Regions from separate parts of the Streptococcus dentasini genome, predicted to be linked through region 1. Evidence: predicted binding sites of a transcription regulator. Region 1 holds the regulator's gene; each other region holds the start of a gene.

Evidence for each region. The regulator CtsR, encoded in region 1, represses protease genes until heat stress. The targets are predictions, from matches to a motif close to TTGGTCAAAAAAGGTCAAANA.
Region 2: ACVR1G_RS02100 (ATP-dependent Clp protease ATP-binding subunit) is a predicted target of CtsR. The motif match lies at 2,928-2,948, and genes of this name have one in related genera.
Region 3: ACVR1G_RS02675 (ATP-dependent Clp protease proteolytic subunit) is a predicted target of CtsR. The motif match lies at 3,087-3,107, and genes of this name have one in related genera.

The regions. Positions count from the first base shown of each region.
Region 1 covers NZ_JBRUHS010000008.1:66,712-73,161, reverse strand. The annotation lists gene ACVR1G_RS07225 (class I SAM-dependent methyltransferase) at 1-903, shown strand, start outside; gene ACVR1G_RS07220 (acetate kinase) at 966-2,162, shown strand; gene ACVR1G_RS07215 (CtsR family transcriptional regulator) at 2,938-3,405, shown strand; gene ACVR1G_RS07210 (ATP-dependent Clp protease ATP-binding subunit) at 3,398-5,842, shown strand; gene ACVR1G_RS07205 (SLAC1 family transporter) at 5,899-6,450, opposite strand, start outside.
Region 2 covers NZ_JBRUHS010000002.1:128,075-134,524, reverse strand. The annotation lists gene ACVR1G_RS02110 (DUF1827 family protein) at 1-6, opposite strand, end outside; gene ACVR1G_RS02105 (NUDIX hydrolase) at 75-524, opposite strand; gene ACVR1G_RS02100 (ATP-dependent Clp protease ATP-binding subunit) at 613-2,895, opposite strand; gene argF (ornithine carbamoyltransferase) at 3,120-4,094, shown strand; gene ACVR1G_RS02090 (DUF1797 family protein) at 4,247-4,477, shown strand; gene ACVR1G_RS02085 (amino acid ABC transporter permease) at 5,004-5,693, shown strand; gene ACVR1G_RS02080 (amino acid ABC transporter ATP-binding protein) at 5,693-6,427, shown strand.
Region 3 covers NZ_JBRUHS010000002.1:252,588-259,037, reverse strand. The annotation lists gene ACVR1G_RS02690 (cystathionine gamma-synthase) at 1-864, shown strand, start outside; gene ACVR1G_RS02685 (MalY/PatB family protein) at 883-2,043, shown strand; gene upp (uracil phosphoribosyltransferase) at 2,375-3,004, shown strand; gene ACVR1G_RS02675 (ATP-dependent Clp protease proteolytic subunit) at 3,336-3,926, shown strand; gene ACVR1G_RS02670 (YlbF/YmcA family competence regulator) at 4,386-4,829, shown strand; gene ACVR1G_RS02665 (DUF2129 domain-containing protein) at 4,834-5,142, shown strand; gene ACVR1G_RS02660 (ABC transporter substrate-binding protein) at 5,607-6,450, shown strand, end outside.

The DNA of each region.
Region 1 (6,450 bases):
GAAAACCAGTTGAAAACTAATATTTATGACGCTTTGATTGAGCATAATGCTATCTATTTAAGTGGTGGTAGCGACAGTCAAGATCAAACTATACTGGCTAATATCGCTAAACTGCATCAGTTAAATTTATCAGCTGAAGAATGGCGTCGAGCCTATCAGTTTATCTTTATCAAGGCAGCTCAGACTGAACCGCTGCAGGCTAATCATCAGTTTACACCTGATACGATCGGCTTTGTCCTGCTCTTTTTATTGGAAAATCTAGTATCTGCTGATAAGCTTGACTTATTAGAAATCGGCAGTGGAACAGGTAATCTTGCCCATACTCTTATCAATAATAGCAGTAAGCAGCTGGATTATATGGGTTTGGAAGTTGATGATTTGTTGATTGACTTATCAGCTAGTATTGCGGATGTTATTGGCTCAGATATTGGTTTTGTTCAAGAGGATGCGGTACGTCCGCAACTCCTAAAGGAGAGTGACATCATTATCAGTGATTTACCAGTTGGTTACTATCCAGATGATACCATTGCTAGTCGATATCAGGTGGCAGTTAAACATGAACATACCTATGCTCATCACCTTTTGATGGAACAGTCTTTGAAGTATTTAAAGAAGACTGGGTTTGCTATTTTTTTAGCCCCGGTTAATCTTTTGACAAGTCCCCAGAGTGATCCGCTTAAGGAGTGGCTAAAGGGCTATGCGAATCTTGTTTCAGTTATCACCTTGCCAGATCAACTTTTTGGTAGTCCTAATAATGCTAAATCTATCTTTGTCTTACAGAAGCAGGCTGCACAAGCCCCTGAGACTTTTGTCTATCCTCTGACTGATTTACAAGATCGTGAAAATTTGCTGGAATTCATGGAAAACTTCAAAAAATGGTCAGCTGATTATATTCTTCCGTAAAAAAATCTGTTATAATGAGGTTGCTGTTTTAGAAAGCGATTACATTTTATGGGAGGTAACTTATGTCAAAAACAATCGCAATTAACGCTGGAAGTTCGAGCCTTAAATGGCAGCTTTATCAGATGCCTGATGAAAAAGTTCTAGCTAAAGGACTAATTGAGCGCATCGGTTTAGAAGATTCTATTTCAACTGTTAAATACGATGGCAAATCGGACTCACAAACGCTTGATATTCCAAATCACACGGTTGCCGTCCGTATCTTGCTAGAAGATCTAACCAAACATGGTATCATTGCTGATTTTGCTGAAATTACCGGAGTTGGGCATCGTGTTGTTGCTGGTGGTGAGTACTTTAAAGAATCTGCTCTAGTGGATGAAAAGGTTATTGAGCAGGTAGAGGAATTAGCACTTTTAGCACCGCTTCATAATCCTGGAGCAGCGGCTGGTATTCGTGCTTTTAAGGAAATCCTGCCAGATATTACTAGTGTTGTTGTTTTTGATACTTCCTTCCATACAACTATGCCTAAATATGCCTACCTCTATCCTATTCCGCAGAAATATTATCGCGATTACAAGGTACGCAAATATGGCGCCCATGGTACCAGTCACAAGTATGTTGCTCAGGAGGCGGCTAAGCTTTTGGGGCGTCCCTTGAAAGAACTTAAATTGATAACAGCCCATATTGGTAATGGTGTATCTATAACGGCGAATTACCATGGCGAGTCAGTTGATACTTCGATGGGCTTCACTCCTTTGGCTGGTCCTATGATGGGAACGCGCTCAGGTGATATTGATCCGGCTATCATCCCCTATCTGATTGCTCAAGATCCAGACTTAAAGGATGCTGCTGATGTAGTCAATATGCTAAATAAGCAGTCGGGCTTGGCTGGGGTATCAGAAAACTCTAGTGATATGCGTGACATTGAAGCTGGTATTCAGGCTCAGGATAAAAATACTGTCTTAGCCTACAATATCTTTATTGATCGATTGAAAAAATTTATCGGACAATATTTTGCCGTTCTCAATGGAGCCGATGCATTAGTCTTTACGGCTGGTATGGGTGAAAATGCCATCGGTATGCGCCAAGATATTATTGCTGGTTTGAGTTGGTTCGGTATGGAGCTTGATCCTGAGAAAAATGTTTTTGGCTATGTTGGTGATATCTCATCTCCAAAATCAAAAGTCAAAGTTCTAGTTATTCCAACTGATGAAGAGCTCATGATTGCACGTGATGTTGAGCGTTTAAAAAATATTGACTGATAGTGCGTCTGCATTGTAAAAATGAGTCTTACTATTAGAGTAAAGTCGTTATTCCTCGTAAATGTCTTAAATTAGGGAGAGTGTCACAGCTGGTCTAATTTCAAAAAAAATTAGTGCGGGGGAGCTCATCGTGTTCTTTGCCTATCGACTGATAATTAACAAATACGGTGATAGAGAAGAAGAGTGGGACAGAAATCAGTAAATCGTGGTAAAATCACGATTTTGATTTTCCTCGCTCTCTTATTTTATGGCTCAAACCTCTGCCACTTTCTTGTTTTTAGATGACAGGTTTTGGCTATCCCCAGATTGCCAAACTCCATCGGAGCATTTTGACACTGGCTTACTGGCTTTACAAGCTTTATTTCTCAATTAAAAAGGTCTACTAGATCTTTTAACTCACGTTCATAGAATTGGCTATCCTCCAACAGTTCCCCAAACTGTTGGAGCTATCACTTGCGTGGTCGTTAAACAGTCCACTGGACTGTTTAAGGGGACGCCTAAAGTTAGGGAAGCGGGACCGCCAATCAGCATCATTGGTGCTAAAGCGAACTGTGCAGGGGTAAGACTTCTTGGATAGCCAACAAGTCTTACTCCCAACCACTGCGTCGATCCGGTAAATCTAGGATAATACTAATGGGTCTGGCCTTTTGTCCCAGACTCGTTTTTTGTTTTCCCAATCACTTGAGATTTCTTATCATTGCATGCTTTTAACTTTCCAAAATTGTCTTTTTGAGGTATAATAGTCAAAGTTAGTCAAAGATAGGAAGGGTAGTCTATGCCTATAAAAAATACTTCAGATAGTATTGAAGAGTACATCAAAAAGATCCTAGCTCAGTCGGGAATTGCGGAGCTTAAGCGCTCGCACTTAGCAGATTCATTTGATGTTGTACCCAGCCAAATCAATTACGTAATCAAGACCCGCTTCACGGAAAGCAGGGGCTATGTTGTTGAGAGCAAACGTGGTGGGGGCGGTTACATCCGTATCGCTAAGGTAGCTTTCTCTGATAAGCACCATCTCCTCGGGGCATTGGCTAATTCTATTGGTGAGAGTATTAGTGAACAGGTTTTTGATGATCTCATTCAGCAGCTCTATGACCAAGATATAATCAGTGAACGTGAAGGCAACATCATTCTAGCTTCATCTTCAGATGCTGTTTTAGGTGACGATGCACCGCACATTCGTGCTCGTATGCTCAAAAAGATTATTCAACGATTAGATAGAAAAGGAAATCCTTATGACTGATTATTCCCTGAAAATGCAAGAGATATTTGGGCGTGCCCAGTATCAAGCGGCTCGTTTTCAGAGTCAATATTTGGAAACATGGCATATTTTGTTGGCTATGGCCGATATTGATGAAACAGTCGCCCGTCTGACTTTGGCAGATTTTGCTGATAAGATTGATTTAGATGAATATGAGGACGCTGCTACTCTGATCATGCGTCGTAAGCCCCTGCGAACTGTTAATGCCCAGCATATTCTAACTGCTTCACTGGGCTTGAGGCGTGTTTTAGACTATGCCGGTCAGATTGCTCAGGCCGTGAAAGCTGATGAAATTGGCAGCGAGCACGTTTTGATGTCTCTCTTGCTGACGCGTGATAATATGGCCCTGCGTATTTTGGAACAGGCTGGTTTTTTGACACAGGATGAAGGCGATGCCCAGCTCCGCTTAATTGATTTACGTAAGGTCTTGGAACGCTATGCCGGTCTTACCAAAGATGATATCAAGGCTATTTTTGAGCTGACCAAACCTAAGAAAAGTGGCAGTAGCAATTTTAATAATATGATGACTCCCCAAGCTAGTCCCGGAGAGCTGGCAGATTTCACTCGTGACTTAACCGCCTTATCTGAAAGCGGCCAGCTGGAAAAGGTTATTGGTCGAGACGAAGAAGTGACCCGTATGCTTCAGATTCTCAGCCGTAAAACTAAAAACAATCCGGTTTTAGTCGGTGATGCTGGTGTCGGAAAGACGGCTCTGGCTTACGGACTGGCTCAGCGCATTGTGGAAGGAGAGGTTCCTTATGAGCTGGCTGATTTCCGTGTCTTGGAATTGGATATGATGTCAGTAGTAGCTGGGACCCGTTTTCGCGGTGATTTCGAGGAGCGCATGAACCAAATTATTGCTGAAGTAGAAACTGATGGTCATATCATTCTCTTTGTTGATGAGGTTCACACCATTATGGGTTCTGGTAGTGGTATTGACAGTACCTTAGATGCTGCTAATATCTTGAAACCGGCCTTAGCGCGTGGTAGTCTGCATATGATTGGAGCAACAACCCAAGAGGAGTACTCCAAACATATCGAAAAGGACGCCGCTCTTTCTCGCCGTTTTGCTAAAGTTTTAATCGAGGAACCAACAGTAGATGAGGCTTACCAGATTATCCTAGGATTGAAAGGTAGTTACGAGAACTACCACAATGTTACAATTTCTGACCAAGCCGCTTTAACGGCTGTCAAGGCTGCCCACCGTTACTTAACTAGCAAGAATCTACCTGATTCAGCTATTGATCTTTTAGATGAAACCAGCGCTGGTGTCCAAAATACGGTAAAAAAATCAGCACCTGAGTTTCTAACATCTGCTGATCAAGCCTTGCTGGCTGGTGATTTTCGTTCTGTCGGTAGACTTCTTGAGCAAGATTCAGAGGTTGCTGACAAGCCTGAACCAAGTCCTATCACAGATGATGATATTATGCGTACCCTCAGCAAGCTCTCGGGTATCCCCGTTGAAAAGATGACACAGGCGGACAATAAACGCTACCTCAGTTTGGAAAAGGAGCTGCATAAGCGAGTGATTGGTCAAAACGACGCTGTGTCTGCCGTAGCACGTGCTATTCGTCGCAATCAATCAGGTATCCGTACAGGCAAACGTCCGATCGGTTCCTTTATGTTTCTTGGGCCAACGGGGGTCGGAAAGACCGAGCTGGCTAAGGCTCTAGCAGAACTCCTTTTTGATGATGAATCTGCTCTTATTCGCTTTGATATGTCTGAATATATGGAGAAATTTGCGGCCAGTCGCCTCAATGGCGCCCCTCCAGGTTACGTTGGCTACGACGAGGGTGGAGAACTGACAGAAAAGGTTCGCCAAAAGCCTTATTCTGTCCTCCTTTTTGATGAAGTTGAAAAGGCCCATCCAGATATTTTCAACGTTTTGCTGCAGGTCTTGGATGATGGGGTCTTGACCGATAGCCGGGGACGCAAGGTTGATTTTTCCAACACCATAATCATCATGACCAGCAATTTGGGGGCAACGGCCTTGCGTGATGATAAGACAGTTGGTTTTGGTGCTAAAGCGCTCAGTCAAGATTATGATGCTATGCAGTCACGCATCATGGAAGAACTCAAGAAAAATTATCGACCAGAATTCATCAATCGAATCGATGAAAAAATTGTCTTCCATAACTTAACACCTGAAGATATTCGGCAAGTTGTCAAATTGATGATGCAACCTTTGGAGCAAGCCTTGGCTGATAAAGGGATGACTCTCAAGGTACAGCCAGCAGCTCTTAAAATTCTAGCTGAGCATGGTTATGATCCTGAAATGGGGGCCCGTCCTCTGCGTCGCAGCATTCAAACGCAGGTAGAAGATAAATTGTCAGAATTGCTTCTCTCAGGTGAGCTTGAAACAGGGGCAACACTGAAAATCGGCAGCCACAATGGTAAGTTAAAGTTTACTATTGCCTAAATCAGAATGACTACAGTACGACAGACAGAAAAGAAAAAACATCTTAGATTTTAAACCTAAGATGCTTTTTTAGAATTAAAATAGATAAGGTAGCCGATAGCAACATAAGCAACAACAACCGTGGCTAATAAAATTTCAAACTGACTCAGCCTCAATAGCCAACCATCATTTAATTTAAGACGCATAAGGCTGAGAACTAGGGCAGTTGCTGTGCTGACGCTAGGAAAGGTAAAGGCAGAAAAAGTTGGAACAAACCAAGTTTTGATCTGTTTGGCTAGAAAAATTACCGTCCCCCAATAAAATCCCTGCGACAAAATAAGAAACCAGCTTACCATGATACCAGAGTAACTTGGAGAAAGCTGAAGCAAAGCCAGAAGTAAGAGGGAGCTGGGGGCCGCCATAATAGCAGCATTGGGAATCTGCGCAGGGAGCAGCGGCCACTTGACTAAGCGATAAAGTAGAAGCAGCATTAAGATAACATAGGCTAGAGAGGTCAGGTAAAAAATAGCCCACCCAATGTTTGTTTGGTCAATGACTCTTGCTGAAATAGAAGCAGCAGCTGGTCCTACATAGATGACAAACCAACCAGGATAAAGTGTTTTCCAGCT
Region 2 (6,450 bases), on a different contig from region 1:
TCTCATGACTATCCTCCTTAAGGGATTTGCATATTACCATTATAGCACGATTTTATTAAAATGGCGGTGCTTGATTATTTTTTATAAACCCTTTTCCACTGCTCAACCCCCCATTTATGGCTTCCTCGCTTAAGCTTACTGACTGCTTCATCAATTGAAAACCAAGCTAGATTATTAAAATCTTCTAAGGGTTTGCCTGTATCTACAAAGTCTGTAACTTCATAGATGTAGGCTGGATTATAAAAATAAGTGTCTCGATGACTGGAATAGAAGTATTCATCAGCCTGGCCGTAATAAGTTCCGAACCGAGCTGTAAAGCCTAGCTCTTCAATCAATTCACGGCTGAGAGCCTGAAGATGGTCTTCACCCTCTTCAATTTCACCCCCCGGTAAAAACCAAGCGCCGTTAGGAGCTTGCACCAAGATAATTTTTGTCTGGTTTGGATTAGGTATGACAGCATAGACACCGTAACGGCTAACGTAGTCTTTACCAGTAATTTTTTCTCCATAAGTAGGATTAGTCATTCTATTGCCTCGTCTCTAATTAGTTTATACTGATTATACCAAGAAAACGGCCTGAAAACATTTCAGACCGTTTAAGTTTTACAATGATTTATTCTGCAAGGGAAGCTTCTTCCTTAAGGGCGGAATCTTCATCCTTCTTAGCCCCCTTGATAGTGATTTTACCATTAGAAGTCATGACAGCCTTGAAATGCTTTTCATTTGGATTATCAAGATAAAAATCGGTAATCGCATCTTCAATATGCTCCTGAATGGTACGACGCAAAGGTCTCGCCCCCATCTTAGGATCATAGCCAAGATCAACTAATTTCTCTTTAACCTTAGCTGTGACATCAAGATGGAGTCCATTGGTAGCTAGACGATTATTAACATCTTCCAGCATCAAATCAACAATCGTCAGTAAGTTTTCCTTACTGAGGGCTTGGAATTCAACGATACCATCGAAACGATTCATAAATTCTGGACTAAAGAAGTTACCCAACTCTCCCAGAACGGAATTAGTACGACCCTCACGAGCCGCTCCAAACCCGACTGAAGCTTCCACTTTACCAGTACCAGCATTTGAAGTCATGATGATAATAGTATCTTTGAAGCTGACTGTACGGCCTTGACCGTCTGTCAGACGACCATCATCTAGCACCTGCAAGAACATATGCATGACATCTGGGTGAGCTTTTTCGACTTCGTCTAAAAGAATAAGTGAATAAGGATTACGGCGGACTTGTTCAGTTAATTGACCAGCTTCTTCGTAGCCAACATATCCTGGAGGGGCCCCAACTAGCTTAGCCACAGCATGTTTTTCCATATATTCAGACATGTCGAAACGGATCATACTGTCAGCAGAACCAAAGAGTTCAATCGCTAACTGTTTGGACAGCTCAGTCTTACCAACACCGGTTGGGCCGACAAAAAGGAAACTACCAATAGGGCGATTCGGAGCTCCCAGACCGACACGGTTACGGCGGATGGCCTTAGCAATCTTATCAACAGCAGCATCTTGACCGATAACATGAGATTTCAAATCATCTGCCAGGTTGACCAACTGCGATTGTTCTTTTTCTTTCAAATCACCGACAGGAATATTGGTTTTTTCTTCCACAATTGCTTCGATATGTTTTTCAGTGATAACCGGAATATCTTGGTCCGATAATTGCTGAGCCTGCATTTCTTTATATTTAGCAATTTGATCACGGAAGTAGGCTGCTTTTTCAAAGTCTTCTTCACGTGTAGCCTGTGCCTTGAGATTTTCTGCCTCAACTAAACGCTTGTCGATATCCTTAGGATCAACAAAGTTGAGCGTTAAATTCATCTTGGAGCCGGCCTCATCCAAAAGGTCAATAGCCTTATCGGGCAAGAAGCGATCTTGAATGTAGCGGTTAGAAAGAACGGCAGCAGCTTCAATAGCGTCATCTGTGTACTTAACATGGTGATAATCCTGATATTTAGGCTGAATACCGCGTAAAATCGTAATGGTCTCTTCAACAGACGGTTCGTCAACCTTAACTGGCTGCATCCGTCGTTCAAGTGCAGCATCTTTCTCAATGATTCGATATTCATTGAGTGTGGTAGCTCCGACCAGTTGCAGATCACCGCGGGCAAGAGCTGGTTTCAGGATATTACCTGCATCCATACTGCCATCGGTTGTTCCTCCAGCCCCAACAATTTCATGGATTTCATCAATAAAGAGAATCACATCTTGGCGTTGACGGATTTCTTCCATCAACTTTTGCATGCGTTCTTCAAATTGCCCTCGGATACCTGTTCCTTGTACTAGACTGACAACATCCAAACGGATAACCTGTTTGTTTTGCAGTTTCTGAGGAACATTGCCATCGACAATTTTTTGAGCTAAGCCCTCGACGACAGCAGTCTTACCTACACCGGGTTCCCCGATCAAAACCGGATTGTTTTTTGTCCGACGGTTGAGGATTTCAATCACTCGCACGATCTCTTGGTCGCGCCCAATAACAGGATCAACATCACCGCGACGGGCAATGTCTGTGACGTTGATACCAAATTCCTCCAAGATTCCTTGAGGTTGCTGAGGTGCTTGGGGCTGCGGACGGCGTCTGCGGTTGTTGCCGCCTCCTCCACCGTTGTTGCCATTTCCATTGCCGCCTGATCTACCAGCTTCTGTTTGAGGAGCGTTAGGCAGTTCTTGGTTAAAAGCGCGAAAATTGTTTAAATCACCAAAGAAATCATCAAAGAAAGAATCCATGGATTGGTTAGTGGGGTTACTATTGAGAATATTTTCTGGATCAGCTTTCATAATCTGGTAGCAGTTCTGGCAGAGATCAATCTGCTTTTGCTGCCCATTGACATTTGTGTATAGATGTATGCTAGCATCGTTAAGTTGACAATTTTGACATAACATAGGATTACCTCCAATCTGACTGATTTGGCCTTATAGTCAATAAAGGTCAAATTCTATGCTGTTATTATAACACTCATAACTTAGAAATCAAGTAAAAAGATTATAATTTTAGCAGAGGAAGAGTGAGAGTGCTAATTTTATAAAAATGAATAAAATACAGTTTATTCTTGACAAAAACGCAAAATATTATAGAATTATTGTATAAAAATACAAAAGGGGTAACCATGGCAAAATCATTTTTAAAAGAAATAGACTTCACAAAACAGGAACTGCTAGATTTAATTACCCAGTCTGCTAAGTTTAAGCAGCTCAAAAAGGATAAGATTCCTCATAACTATCTAGAAGGACAAAATATTGCTCTCATTTTTGAAAAGACTTCTACTAGAACACGTTCAGCCTTTACAGTGGCAGGACAAGATTTGGGAATGAACGTTACCTATCTAGGTACTGGTGAAATCCAGCTGGGTAAAAAAGAATCAATTATTGATACAGCCAGAGTTCTCGGTTCTATGTTCGATGGCATCGAATATCGCGGATTCAGGCAGGAAGATATTGAGACCTTAGCTGCCCATGCCGATGTTCCAGTTTGGAACGGTTTGACAGATACCTGGCATCCTACCCAGATGATAGCGGACTTTTTGACTCTGACGGAGCACTTTGGCAGCCTTGATGGTTTGAGTATCGCCTACCTAGGAGATGGCCGCAATAATATGGCTAATTCCCTTCTGGTAACATCAGCCATTCTCGGTGTCAACTGTACCATTATTGCCCCCAAAGACTTACAGCCTAGTAAGGCTATCATTGATTTAGCACACCTGCACAATACAGGTGCTGTATTAAAAGTGACGGATGATGTGATAGACGTAAAAGGGGTCGATATGATTTATACGGATGTCTGGGTGTCCATGGGAGAAGAAGTCGATTTCAAGGATAGAATTGACTTGCTCCTGCCTTATCAGGTCAACAAAGAGCTGCTTGATTTGGCTGATAATCCTGACCTGATTGTTATGCACTGCTTGCCAGCTTTCCACGATACCAATACCGATATTGGTTATAGCATTTACGAGCAGTACGGCTATAGTGAATTAGAAATTACCGATGAAGTCTTTCAAAAGTACAGCTCGGTTATTTTCCAAGAGGCAGAAAATCGTATGCACGCTATCAAAGCAATTCTTTACCAATCCTATCAAGAGAATTAATAATGTAAAAATCACAGTGATTTCCGGCCTTTCATCTATCTCAATCTTTTACTTTATGGTAAAATAGGGATAGTTAAAAACATTATGATGCAAGAGTTCCTGAAATTCATACGATATTTTGCGGATTTGTATCTTAGTTAAGGAGAATCTACATGGAATCACATTTGGTGAGAATTATTGATCGTCTGAATTTGATGACGACAGATGGAGGCAACTTAAAGAGGAATTTTGAACGTGATGGCCTCGTTGTTGCAGAAGTTTCTTTTGCTAACGACCCCGAAAATGGCCCTGTTTTCACATTGCGTGATATTAAGGCGCGTGAAACCTACACCTTTGACAGCATTGACTTGATTGCTATGGAAATCTATGATCTGCTCTACTAATTAAAAACAAAATAGAAATTAAAAAGATAATTGAATTGATCTTCAGGAGTTGGATTTAAAATCTAACACCTCGGAGGTCTTTTTCTTATTTTTAAACTAGCCTTGCCTGCTGTTCAAATCCAAAAGCAGGGGCCTGTGTATAGGATAAAATTTTTCAGCACCTATAATCAATCTCTTATAATAGCTCTGTGCAGTGATCAGTTGGGAGCTCCGCGTTTCGGTTTTTAGTTCCCTATTTTATTAAGTTTGCTGGACTATTAAGCGAGTATAATGAAGTCAACTTTACTGATCCCTAATCTTAGTTTTGCTGTGAATCTCTCACTCTACTAGCCAATATAGGCTTTCAATAGTCCGAATAATCTTTAATTCCTTTTTAATAGGGAGAACTAATTTTATAAACAGATATTGTATTATTATTCATTTTATGATAGAATTGGTTATAAAATTATTGATAAGCAGCTAAAATTTAAAATATATCTAGCTGGTCTTTAAGAATGGCTCAAAGCCGTATAATAGGAGTAAATCTGTGAATTTTGATTTTTCGTTTTTACCTAAATATTGGGGTTACTTTAACTATGGCGTGATTGTCACCATCATGATTTCTATCTGTGTCGTTTTATTTGGGACCATCTTGGGCGTTCTGGTGGCCCTTGCTAAACGCTCGCACATCAAGTTACTGAACTGGCTGGTTAGCTTTTATGTCTGGGTCTTTCGTGGAACACCTATGGTTGTTCAAATCATGATTGCCTTTCTTTGGATGGACTTTAAAAATGCACCGTCAATCGGTTTTGGTACGGTTGAGTTAGACTTTTCCCGCTTGATTCCAGGTATTATTATTCTGTCTTTAAATAGCGGTGCCTATATTTCAGAAATCGTTCGTGCTGGGATTGAAGCAGTTCCTAAAGGTCAGACCGAAGCGGCTTATTCGCTGGGAATTAAACCAGCCAAGGCAATGCGTTATGTGGTGTTGCCTCAGGCTTTTAAAAATATCCTGCCTGCCTTGGGAAATGAATTTATCACCATTATTAAAGACAGTTCACTCTTGCAGACTATTGGTATCATGGAATTGTGGAACGGCGCCCAAACGGTCTTAGCGACAACCTATATTCCACTGGAACCCCTCTTGTTCGCTGCTTTCTACTATTTGGTGCTGACAACTATTTTGACAGCTGGACAAAAGTCACTTGAAAACCGTCTTGGGAAAGGACAAAAATAATGACAGATACATTGATTAGTATTAAAAATCTGCATAAATATTTTGGCAATAACGAAGTTCTCAAAGGAATAGATTTAGAAATTAAAAAAGGAGAAGTTGTTGCCATCATCGGTCCGTCGGGATCAGGGAAATCTACTTTCCTGCGTGCCATGAACCTGCTGGAAGTGCCGACTAAAGGAACGATCAGCTTTGAAGGTGTTGATATTACAGATAAAAGAAACGACGTTTTCAAGATGCGTGAGAAAATGGGAATGGTGTTCCAACAATTTAACCTCTTTCCTAATATGAATGTACTGGAAAATATTACTTTAGCACCAACGAAAATCAAAGGACAGTCTCGACCTCAGGCAGAAGAAAAAGCCTATGAATTACTGGACAAGGTTGGACTGAAAGATAAGGCCAAAGCCAATCCAACATCGTTATCAGGTGGTCAGCAGCAGCGGATTGCAATTGCACGCGGTTTAGCCATGGATCCAGATGTTCTTCTCTTTGATGAACCCACATCAGCTCTCGATCCCGAAATGGTTGGGGAAGTGCTCGCTGTTATCCAAGACTTGGCGAAGTCCGGTATGACCATGGTTATCGTCACCCACGAAATGGGATTTGCCAAAGAAGTCGCAGATCGTGTTATCTTTATGGATGGTGGTGTCATCGTAGAAGAAGGGAGTCCGCAGCAGGTTTTTGATCAAACAAAGGAGGAGCGGACCAAGGACTTCTTAGGGAAAGTCTTATGAGAGTTAATAAGTAGGAGAATAGA
Region 3 (6,450 bases), on a different contig from region 1:
GGAATGAGTGCTATTGTCTTGGCTTTTGAGATTTTTCCAGTCGGCAGTCATGTGGTGGCCGCACGCGATTTATATGGTGGTTCCTTTCGCTGGTTTAATGATAAGGAGAAGGAAGGCCGTTTCTTTTTTGATTATGCCAATACTGAGGCCGAAATGCTGGCAGCCATTACAGATACTACCGATATTGTCTATATTGAAACCCCAACCAATCCGCTGATGGTTGAATTTAATATTGAGAAAATTGCTAACCTAGCCCATGAGAAGGGGGCTGCTGTTATCGTGGATAATACCTTCTACAGTCCAATTTATCAAACTCCTATCACTCTGGGAGCTGATATTGTTGTCCATTCGGCGACCAAGTATTTAGCTGGACACAATGACGTTTTAGCTGGGGTAGTTATTACGAGTAATCAAGATTATTACGACAAACTTTTTTATAATCTCAATACAACCGGTCCCAACCTATCGCCTTTTGATAGTTATATGCTGATGCGTGGTTTAAAAACACTGAAGCTTCGTATGGAAGCTTCCACAGCTAATGCGAAACAAGTAGTGGCCTTTTTAGAACAATCTCCAGCAGTTAAAGAAGTTCTCTTTACAGGTAAGGGAGGGATGATTTCTTTTAAGGTTGTGAATAAAGATACTATCCCATCCCTTATCAATCAATTGCAGGTTTTTACCTTTGCTGAAAGCTTGGGTGGAGTAGAAAGTCTGATTACCTATCCGGCGACTCAGACTCACGCTGATATCCCAGCAGATGTCCGGGCTTCTTACGGCCTGACTGACGATTTGCTGCGCCTCTCGATAGGTATTGAAGATGCAGATGACCTAGTAGCTGATTTAAAACAAGCCTTAGAAGGCTAAGTATGAAAGAAGGATTGCATGACACATTACGATTTTACAACCCTACCCAACCGACTTGGTAACCACTCTGTCAAATGGAAGGAAGTGGAGGAAGATAAGGATTTGCTTCCCCTTTGGGTGGCAGATATGGATTTCTTAACCTTTCCAGAAATGCAAACTGCTATTCAGCGCTATACTGATTTTGGAGTTTACGGCTATCCCTATATTTGGGATGGTGTAGTTGAGGCCATTCAAAATTGGGAAAGAGCAGAGCATGGCTATCAGGTGGATAAGGAAGCCATTGTTCTTATTGAAGGGGTTGTCCCTGCTATATCAGTAGCCATTCAGGCTTTTACTCGAAAACAAGATGCAGTTCTTATCAATACACCGGTTTATCCTCCCTTTGCCCGCTCTGTCAAACTCAACGACCGCCGATTGATTGAAAATTCTTTGGTGGAAAGAAATGGTCATTTTGAACTTGATTTTGATCAGTTAGAAAAAGATATCGTAGAAAATCAAGTCAAACTTTATGTTTTTTGCAGTCCTCATAATCCTGGAGGACGGGTCTGGACAGCTAAGGAATTGCAAAAAGTAGCAGAGCTCTGCCAGAAACATGGAGTTATTCTGGTTTCAGATGAGATTCATCAGGATTTAGCCCTGTTTAATCATAAACATCACAGTATCAATACTGTCGGTGACTTTGGTCAGTTCAGTCTGGTTCTCTCCAGTGCCACAAAAACCTTCAATGTTGCCGGAACTAAAAATAGCTTTGCGATCATTGAAAATCCGGAATTACGAGTTCAATTTAAGAAGCGTCAACTAGCTAATAATCAGCATGAAGTTCCGACTATCGGCTTGATAACAACAGAGGCTGCCTTTCGTTACGGCAAACCTTGGTTGACCGAATTAAAAGCGCTTCTGGAAAAGCACAGCGATTTTCTAGCAAACTATCTAGAGCAGCATACTAAGATCAAGGTCATGAAACCAGAAGGCACCTACCTTGTATGGTTGGATTTCTCAGCCTATAATCTATCAGACGAGGAGCTTCACAAAAAAATCAAAGAAGAAGCCAAGCTCATCCTCAATGTCGGATCGACCTTTGGTAAGGAAGGTGTAGGTCATGCCCGCCTCAACCTTGCTACTCCTACATCAGTCCTGCAGGAAGCCTGTGAACGATTGGCTAAAGCTTTTCCAAAATAATGAGGCTATATAAGTAGATAAGAGGTGCTGACTCTTTCTTTGTCTTGTATACAAGTCTTTTGCTTCCATCATAGTATGGAAGTTTTTTCTTATGAAGTAAAATCTACAAGGAATAAGATGAGATCAAAAAATTCTAAAAATTGGGGTAGCCCCCTTTTGTTTATAGGGTCTATAGACAGTCTTGGAATGGATAGCTGTAGGTTTAACGGTTCCTAGTTGATGCCATTTTTCTAATGAAATAACAGTTATGCCCGTTAAAATCTCGGCCTATTTGGTATAATAAAGAAAATAATCTTAGAAAGAAGGCAAGCTTCTTGTAAGCTAATGTATTATGGGAAAATTTCAAGTTATTTCACACCCACTGATCCAACACAAACTCTCAATTCTGCGTCGTGAAGATACGTCCACGAAAAACTTTCGTGAATTGGTCAATGAAATTGCTATGCTTATGGGATATGAGGTTTCGCGTGACCTTCCACTAGAAGATGTAGAGATTCAAACACCAATGACCAAGACAGTACAAAAGCAGTTAGCTGGTAAAAAATTGGCTATTGTTCCTATTCTTCGAGCAGGTATTGGCATGGTTGATGGTCTTGTAAGTCTAGTACCAGCTGCCAAGGTCGGTCATATTGGTATGTATCGCGATGAGGAGACTTTGCAGCCTGTAGAGTATTTGGTCAAACTGCCTGAGGATATTGATCAGCGGCAGATTTTCTTAGTAGATCCTATGCTGGCAACTGGCGGCTCGGCTATTTTGGCTGTGGACTCTCTTAAAAAACGCGGTGCAGCTAACATCAAATTTGTCTGTCTAGTCGCAGCACCGGAAGGAGTCAAAGCACTTCAAGAAGCTCATCCCGACATTGATATTTATACGGCAGCCCTCGATGAAAAGTTAAATGATAACGGCTACATTGTACCTGGGCTTGGTGATGCTGGCGATCGTCTCTTTGGTACCAAATAGGTCTGTAGATTTACTTGGCCATCTTGTCTAACAGTCTGTTTGCTGGACTGTTTTTTTATGAAATTGTGAAAAGTGAGTTTTTTATTTGACCTTTTTTGACCAAATAGATATAATAAGGTCACGTTTTAGTAATGAAACATGGATTCGTCCTCAGAAAAGAGCAGCTAGTTGCTAAGATCTCAGGTCTTACAGCCACGGCTCCTCTGGGAGATAACTGATTTAGGAAGTCTGTATTTTGGTTGATTTACGTTTTTTCAGCCAGATGTTACTGATATTTGCTAAGCACGATTTATCCGTCGAGTCCTTAATATTTTGATCAAAGGAGAATACTATGATTCCAGTAGTTATTGAACAAACTAGTCGTGGAGAGCGTTCCTACGATATTTATTCACGCCTCTTGAAAGACCGCATCGTCATGCTGACAGGTCCGGTTGAAGATAATATGGCGAATTCAGTTATTGCCCAATTGTTGTTCTTGGACGCTCAAGATAGTACCAAAGATATTTACCTCTATGTGAATTCACCTGGTGGCTCTGTATCAGCTGGCTTGGCTATTGTAGACACTATGAATTTTATTAAATCAGATGTCCAAACAATCGTTATGGGAATGGCTGCATCGATGGGAACCATTATTGCTTCCAGCGGTGCCAAAGGCAAGCGCTTTATGTTGCCGCATGCAGAATACATGATTCACCAGCCGATGGGCGGCACTGGCGGTGGTACGCAACAGTCCGATATGGCTATTGCAGCTGAGCACCTCTTGCAAACGCGCCAAACTCTGGAACAAATTCTGGCAGATAATTCAGGTCAATCGCTTGAGAAGGTCCACGTGGATGCTGAGCGTGATAACTGGATGACAGCTCAGGAAACACTCGAATATGGCTTTATCGATGAAATTATGGAAAACAATGCCTTGAAATAAGATTTAGCGAATAATAGTTGAAAGAGGCTGAGGCAAAAAGTCCCGCCTCTTTTGAATTGCCCTAGATTTATCAAATAGCGCAGAGGTGGGATTGAAATGCTCCAGTGGAGTTTGGCAGTCTGGGGATAGACTGCCAAAGCCTGCCACCTAAAAACAGGAAAGTGGTAGAGGGCTGAGCCTAAAAATAGGAAAGTGAGGAAAATCAAAATCGTGATTTTACCACGATTTACTGATTTTTGTCCTACTTTCATACTTTTTCATAAACCTTTAGCGCAGCTGACTTTCCTTTTCCTAAAAGATATAAGGGACTGTTAAAGGTGGAAGTTTTAAAAACACGAGAGTGAGCAGACCGTTTAAGGAGAGATTGATTTAAGTCATTGACCAGGAATCAGGGAGCGGTGAGAACCCAATTAAAAATTTTTGAGTTCTTTCCATTCTCCTTTTTGTTATAATAGGGATATGTTAAAAATCAATCAGGATTTGTTAGCCATTGATCACCAAATTGACATGCTGGTTAAAGCGATTTTAGAGACCCCTCAAGTGCAGACCTATCGTACGGCCAAAGCAGTTTTGACTGCTGACAGCGATTTGCAAGAAAAAATTCTCCAATTCCAAAACTTGCAAGAGAGCTATGAGGAGCAGAAAAATTATGTTAATTTTAGACCGGAAGTAGCCCAGTTAAGGCGTCAGGTTTTGGCTCAGAAGCGTCAGATAGATATGACGCCTTGCGTCCAAGATTTGAGACTGGCTGAAGTAGCCTTGCAAAAACTTCTGGCCGATTTAACGACTCAAATTTCTCAAGCTGTTTCGCCAGATATATTTGTGGATACAGGTTTGCCCTTTGCACCGCATAAGCGCCAGCATGGACACGGTAGAGGAGAAAATATTCGAGAGAAGGGATAGGAAAATGTTTAATAAGCAAGAACGTAAGGGGATTATCGTCTATCTCTATTACAATCGCGATGCCAGAAAGCTAAATCGTTATGGTGATATGCTTTACCACTCTAGGCGTTTTCGCTATGTGCATCTCTACAGTGATGCGCAAAAGCTTGAGGGGACAATAGCGGCCTTAGAAAAGTTAAGATTTGTTAAGGAGGTACGCCTGTCATCTTTAGATAATATTGATCGCGATTTTGTCGGAAGTTTGTATCGCAATCAGGAAGAAGTGGGTGATGAAACTGATGATCTGGATATTGGTTCGCTTCCTACACTCTAGTTTTGTAGCTAGTTTCGCCCTGTCAGTCTGTTAAAAATTGCTGGAAGTAGTTTTTGTGCTAATCTCTAGTGTTGGATCAAAGATCTAGCGCTTGAGGCCAGTACAATTTTACCCAGCTTTTTCTTTTTACCAATTATAGGTATATTTGTGCCTTTATCTCAGTCTCAGAAAAGTCTTATGTTATTACGAATTAGTAATAATGCTGAAACCCCTTTCTTGACGCTTTTTATCCTGATTAACGAGCGAATCTTCTTGACAATTATCAGATAATTCTGTATTCTATACAGTAGGCTTTTAAAGCTAGGAGGGGGTCAAATATTATGGCCGACCTTTGTGCTTTTCAATCTAAATCCACCTGAATACAACCGTAAGAAAAGTTAGCTACCTTAGTCATTATAGCAACGGTGTGCAGCATTGGGGCTATTTGGGTGGGTCAAGTATCTTTATTAAGGAGAAATAATCTGATGTATAAAAAGATTATCGCAACTGGTATGCTTCTGCTGGCTGCTGTAACATTAGTAGCCTGCGGTAAGTCTCCTGATGTTACCAGCAATGCCGCTGGGACAAAAATTGGCGACACCATTAAAATCGGTGTAGATATGGAGCTGACAGGTCCTGTATCTGCTTACGGATCGGCCGAAAATCAAGGTATCAAGCTGGCTGTTAAAGAAATTAACAAAGCCGGTGGTGTAGATGGCAAAAAGCTAGAATTAGTGACCAAGGACAATAAGTCTGACAATGCTGAAGCTTCTACATCGGCAACGAACCTAGCTGTTCAAAGTCAAGTTAATGCGATTATTGGCCCTGCCACATCTGGAGCGGTTTCGGCAGCTTCGCTGAATGCTCAAAAAACAGGAGTTCCCCTTCTCTCCCCAAGTGGGACGCAGGATGATTTGACCATTGATAATCTCAATGGAAAAACAGAAACAAAGCAGTTTGTTTTCCGTACCACTTTTAGGGATAGTTTCCAAGGGCAAGTACTAGCTCAGTATGCATCGGAAAACCTGCAGGCGAAAAAGGTTGTGCTTTTTTATGATAATTCCAGCGACTATGCCAAAGGGATAGCAGATGAGTTCAAAGAAACTTACAAGGGTGATATTGTTGCCACTAAAACTTTTGCAGCGAAAGATACGGACTTCCAGTCAGCCCTGACAAGTATCAGAGATCTGGACTATGATGCTATCGTTATGCCTGGCTACTACACTGAAACAGGCTTGATTACAAAACAGGCGCGTGATATGGGCATCAGTGCACCTATTCTTGGTCCTGATGGTTTCAGTGATAAGACCTTTGTGAGCTTGGCAGGTA